One region of the Shewanella pealeana ATCC 700345 genome, then DNA from elsewhere that is predicted to be linked to it. Evidence: riboswitches for the same ligand, from Rfam matches in the RefSeq annotation. Region 1 holds a riboswitch; the other holds the start of a gene.
The links. A riboswitch is a leader RNA that binds a small molecule or an ion and turns the genes downstream of it on or off. The one in region 1 is predicted to bind cobalamin.
Positions count from the first base shown of each region.

Region 2: linked by a shared signal. The riboswitch ahead of SPEA_RS17825 (ABC transporter ATP-binding protein) and the one ahead of SPEA_RS16945 (TonB-dependent receptor domain-containing protein) in region 1 are both predicted to bind cobalamin.

Region 1 covers NC_009901.1:3,930,314-3,933,471, forward strand. The annotation lists gene SPEA_RS16945 (TonB-dependent receptor domain-containing protein) at 16-1,869, opposite strand; cobalamin riboswitch at 1,993-2,214, opposite strand; gene SPEA_RS16950 (hypothetical protein) at 2,448-3,095, opposite strand.
Region 2 covers NC_009901.1:4,129,806-4,132,963, reverse strand. The annotation lists gene metH (methionine synthase) at 1-170, opposite strand, end outside; gene SPEA_RS17830 (histidine phosphatase family protein) at 422-1,045, shown strand; cobalamin riboswitch at 1,552-1,703, shown strand; gene SPEA_RS17825 (ABC transporter ATP-binding protein) at 1,823-2,749, shown strand; gene SPEA_RS17820 (FecCD family ABC transporter permease) at 2,742-3,158, shown strand, end outside.

The DNA of each region.
Region 1 (3,158 bases):
ATTAGCTATAGGTAATTAAAACGCTTGGTAGCTAACGCTGAAGAATAACTCTCTTCCAGGGCTAAAGTAGTTCTGATCTGAGATAATCTCTTCATCAAACAGGTTGTTCGCCTTTAAGCGTAGGCTCCATGCATCATCAATCTGGAAACCCAAACTCAAATCGAGCTTATGATAGGCATCTAAGTACTGCTCATAGCCAGCATAACGCTTACCTTGATAATGATAGTTAGCAAGTAGATCAAACTGCTGCCAAGTGTAGCTCAGTAAATAGTTGAACTCATTCTCACTGCGACCGATAAGTTGTTCATCAGTTTGCTTGTTTTCTGCATTTAGGTAGGTGTAACCCAGCTGATGTTCTAGCCCTAACAGTTGATAATTTGCCGAAAGCTCTACACCTGTGATCTTAGCTTCATTGATGTTCGCAGGCTTCCAGATATCCCAACCAAAATCATCTTGCTCACCAGTTGGTGCCCAGGCAATAAGGTTATCAATCTTATTCTGGAACACACTGATATAGGCGCGAAGATCTTGATTATTAAAATGCAGCGTCAGCTCATAACTCTCTGCCGTTTCTGAGATCAAGTCAGAGTTACCAGAGTCAGGCCAGTATAGATCGTTAAAGGTTGGCGCCTTAAAAGCCGTGCCCGTGGTCGCTGCTATTCGCCATTGTTCATTAAACTGATAGGCTAAACTGGCATTATAGGAAGTTTCGCTATCGATATTTTCCACATCATCGTAGCGTACAGCCACTTCGGCTAGCAACTTGCTCCATTGCTTCTGGATTAATGCGTATGCGCCGAAAAGGTCTCGCTCGTCTTGGGCGTAGTCGCCTCTGACCTGCTCTCTTGACCAGTCAATACCGCCGGTAATAGTCAGATCATCTGCCGCTAAATACTGATTGCTCCAGTTAACTTGATCGCGCTTAGTTTCAAACTCTGCAATGGCAACACTCGCATCATCACCGCGGAAATTTTCATTTGAATCTTGTGATTGACTCACGGCTAACTTGCTAGTGAACTGCTCACGACTGTACTGGGTAGCAAGACTCCAAAGATAGTTTTCATAATCTGACTCATCGGCCGAACCTGAGGCGTAGATGTCATCGTATTGGGTATTGCCCTTATCGTACTGGCCATTCCAAAGTGCTTGCCAGTTTTGATTAATTTGCTGCGACCCTTTCAATGAAAGCGCATTACGCTTGTAACCGTCGTCATCGTTCTCGACTTCGGCGCCATTATATACATCATAGCCGTCAGACTGTTCATGGTTAACGGCAAGTGTGGTGTTTCCGTCGCCATGATTCATGCCTGCGCCAAATGAGCCTCGAACATAGTCATTGCTGCCATATTCGGCACCAGCAAACCACTCGCCACCTTTAAGCTCACGGGTAAATATTTGAATAACGCCGCCTATAGCATCGCTGCCCCATACAGACGCCCGCGGACCTTTAAGCACTTCTATACGCTCGATGTTCTCAGGAGATAGGGTATTAAAACTGACAGTACCTAAGGTTGCAGAGCCAACCTTTACGCCGTCAACTAGCACTAGAACATGATTTGAATTACTACCGCGAACACTAATAGAAGTAGCCTGACCCGCACCACCATTGCGAGATACACTGACGCCAGGAAGCGTTTCTAGTACATCGGCAACCGATTTAGGGTTAAGACGCGCGATTTCTTCACGCTCAATCGTATTGATAACTGTCAGTTGCTGATCTACCGTTCTGTCAAAACGTGATCCTGTTACAGTAATCGTTTCATCGATTGTCGCTGAGCTTGCTCCGAGATCTTCGGCGGTCGCTGTGAATGCAGTAAAGCTGATAAGACTGCTAATTAGCAGTGCAATTTTAGAGGGTTGTGTTCCCATTTACCTTTGACTCCTAAAGGAAAACGGGGCAAAAACGTCACGGTGATACGAGCAATAAATGGCAAGTGCTATTGTTTGTTTTGCTCGTTAATTGCCGCATTTCGAGATCTGCCCGCCGAAATCATCGAAATCACTTTGTTGGCCGGTCTCCGGACTTAGGTTCAGTGTTAGAAACTAACACGCGAATACAAGCTTTAAACGCCTATCCATTAAGGCGCGCTCGTCTCTCACCATTCACCGTTGCGGGGGCAGTGCCAGAATTTAACTGACTTCCCGATTATCCCTAATACCAAATAGGTATATGTTACAGCTGTAACTTAAGGCACCAATAAAGTTGACTAAAATAGTATTTTTTCTAATAGCATGCTTTTTAATAGCATGATGCTTATCGCTCAAGAGTAAAAAAACGTCACTTTTGAGAGTGCGCGCATTATAGACGTCTATACGGTTAAATGTCTAACTTAACTAGATTTTAAAGCGCTATTTTAGACGAAGAATATTCACCCACCGAATAACATTAGTATATTTACTTTAAATATCAGCTTGATAAGGCTTGGTTGTATAAGTCGATTAATGCCTTAATACAGACTTAAAGGTGTAATGCTCGACAGGAACTCTTGGTGATTGTGGGCTTGGATTGGCGGATTTTGCTTAGTAAAAGCCTCACCTCGAATCGATTTATGAATTAAATACAGATCCTGCTTTCCCCTTACGACAATGTAATGCCCTATTTCTCCTTGAGTCACAACTTTATTCGTTCCAATCGCTGCTGCCGACTTAAGGTGAGAGTTAGGTATTACAGTACAGCCTATTATTGCACTTGCTGTTTCATGGTTATTGAGCGGCTCACTCGGTAAACTTTCAAGCACAGTCTCGCCTTGGCAACGTTCAAAATATACCGCCGCCATCGTCTCTAAAAATGCCTGTGGGCTCACGTCCTGCGCCACATCTTTAAAGCCCTGTACACACAGCATAGATGACCAAGTATGTAACGCTTCAGATGCGGGAACAAACTCAGCAGAGTACATAGTACCTTGCTGCTGTGTATAGGCTAACTTCCAATCTAGTGGCAAGTTAAAGTTAAGGGTTTGGCTAAATATCGCTAACTTTTTAGGGGCTTTAGCGACTTGCGTCTCAGCTGAACCCGCGCTTACCCAAAAAGACGGAATAGCTAAAAAAATTGCGCTCAGCATACCCGTCGCTACGCGAGGAAAGTATGAACTCATACCTATACAAACCTTGTTGATGGTAGTTTCTGGGCAGTATTCTATCTGGGCATATGTAAAAGT
Region 2 (3,158 bases), 200 kb from region 1:
CGAAAATCCAGCTCTTCAAACTTACGGTCTTGGATCATGGTGCCCATAGCGCCGTCTAGGATAAGGATCCCATCCTGAAGCTTTTGGGTAAGGACAGCTAAAACCTTGTCGGCAGTGTCTGGAGTATGTGCTACCGCGCTCAAGGCATGTGTTGGGGTACAGGTTGCCATAGATAATTCCTACCAGTTCGCAAAAGATTATTCTTGTATATTATTCTTGTATATTATTTTTGATACATCATGTCCGTAATTTTCATTTAAGCGTCTCCGTTAATAGTGAGACTTTTTGTTTGGACATTTATACGTATAGACGTCCATAATACGTGAGGCGTGATAAAAAGTGCAAGTGCTAAAGCATGATACTTTTTCAGCATTAAAAGCCAATGAATTTTATGTAAGTGGCTGATAAATAATAGAGGTAAATGGTAATCATGCAAACCACAAGGGTGATATTGCTTAGACATGGTGAATGCGAAGGTGGCAATATTTTGCGCGGCCAGATCGATGTCGCTTTAACTGAGCAGGGTAAGCGGCAGATGCAAAGCGTGCTTTGCGGCCTAAAGAGCCCCGGTTCTACACCTGATGTGGTGCTGAGCTCACCACTTATTCGCTGCGCTAACCTCGCTGAAGAATTTGCATTGACTCAGGGGAGCCCTTATGCGGTAGAGGCCGCCTTTAAAGAGCTAAACTTTGGCGATTGGGATGGGCAAACATTTGATGTGCTTTATCAATCTCATGCCGCAGCATTAGATGCTTACTGGGCTAATCCTTGGTTGGCAGCGCCGCCTAATGGCGAATCAATGCAGGACTTTGAAGCGCGTATTGAGCGCGCTTGGCAAGCTATGTTTGAGCAACATCAGGGTAAACAGATATTACTGGTGACTCACGGCGGCGTGATGCGTCACTTGATGGCAAAAGCGCTAGGGGTAAAGCAAGCGGCAGGCTTTTATACCTCACTTCAATTACCCTATGCAGCCAAGGCGGAGATTGATGTGCTGCACGATGAAAACGGACAGCAGTTTTTAACTCTGCATTGGGGTAAATAAGGTCTCAGGTTTTAAAGAAGGTGCTAGGTCCTAGGAAAAGAGCAGGTTCTAGGCAAAGCAAAGACGGTAAAGCTAAGACGATTAAAGCAAAGCCGAACGGCCTGCGGCCTAGGGAACGTGACTGCGTCACTCACAGAACGCTGCGCTTACGGTACGAGCAAGGGCCTAGGAAAGGCAAAGAAAGCTCCTAGCTTCTAGGAAAAGCAGGGCTTAGGAGAGCAAGAAAAGTATTGGCTGTTGTAGGTCGGGCTTTAGCCCGTCAAGCTTGTGATTTTCCTAGTAGGGCGCAGCCCGTCCTCGCAGCGTAGCGTCCTAGAACCTAGCCCCTTATTTTAGCCCGTCAGAAATGCAGAGCGGTCTAGCTAATGTAATTGCATCAATGAAGCAAGGCTACGCTTAGGATCCTTGCTAGATAAGTAAAAAAGCTCAGCACGCAAGTGCTCAAAGGCGTGTTAAACTGCGGCGTTATCTTGTTGGCGCTGATAGCGCTAATGCTTGTGATAACAGCTTATAATAAAAAGTTAGGTGCTTAACGGCATAAAGGGAACCGGAAGCTGACTTCAATGGTTAGCTGAGTCCGGACTGTACCCGCAACTGTAGGAAAGATAGCATTAGGCTATTTTTCAAGTCAGATACCTGCCTAACTGAATGTTGTTCGAACATGCCAACATGTATCGATATTTACAAGTGTAGCCATATGCACATTGACTCGAGCGGGCGACTCGGGGGAGACAGTAAAATGAAACCTAAAGATAGGTTTAGAGACGGTCAGCCTCAATGACTGAACGGACACTAGCAGCTAAGGCCGAAACTAACAGCGATGCTAACGCTAACGACAATACTCATGTCAGCGGCAACAGTCATAGCAATATAGTGCTATCGGTGAAGGATCTAAGCTGGCAGCTCAACGGTACAGCTATTTTATCGGCCATCGAATTTAGCCTAACCGAAGGCAAGATGCTGGGCATTATTGGCCCTAACGGCGCGGGTAAGTCTAGCCTATTGCGTTGCCTATACCGTTTTATTCAACCCACAACTGGCTGCATTCATCTATTTGGTGACGAGATTAATACCTTGTCGGCCAAGGCTTTTGCTAGGCAGATAGCGGTCGTTCTGCAAGATACTCCGCATCATTTCGAAATGACCACTGCCCAGCTTATCGCTCTTGGGTTAACCCCTCATAAAGGCGCGTTTGATTTCTCCAGCCGCGGCGACCGAGAAGTGATAGCTCAGGCCCTCGCTAAGGTAGGCCTACAAGATAAGGCGAACCAAGCTTACGAGAGCCTATCAGGCGGCGAGAAACAGCGTGCACTTATCGCCCGCGCCATAGTGCAGCGACCTAAGCTGCTGATTCTCGATGAGCCGACTAACCATTTGGATATTCGCTATCAGATCCAAACCTTAGAGTTACTGAGAAGCCTCAAAATCACGGTTATCACTTCCATTCACGACCTTAATCTCGCCAGCGCCCTATGCGATGAGTTATTGCTGTTAAACAATGGCCGTAGCGTGGCGAAAGGCTCCCCTAAAGCTGTGTTGACAGAGAAGCGTATCGCCGAGGTGTTTGATGTGTGCTGTGAGATTAAGCCCCACCCACAACATGGCAACCCACTGATCAGTTACTTTTATGGCTATGATGCGAGCCTTGCGGATTCCACTCAACATTCGATAGAAAATCCTATTGCAGGAGGGCTAGATGAGTAAGCCTTCAGCTCGCCAAGTCGGCGCAGTATTGAGTCAGCGGCGTCCTATCGAGTACCTAGTATTTTCCTTGTTGCTCTTTATAACTTTGCTTACCCCTTTTGCGGCGACAAGTTTTGGCGCTGCAACAGTTAGTGCCGTTGATGTTTTTAATGTGCTGGCTTATAAGCTGCTGAATCTTGGTGAGTCACTGGGGGTTAGAGAGCGGATTATTTGGGAGCTGCGTTTACCGCGAGTGTTACTGGCCTTTATCGCCGGAGCAGGGCTCTCGATTGCTGGTAGTGTGTTGCAAACAGTGACTCGAAATCCGCTAGCAGACCCTTATCTGTTTGGGATCTCATCCGGCGCCTCTTTCGGCGCTGTAGTGGCGTTAACCCTATTTAGCCAAAGTATGCTTTGGTTAAGCCTGCCC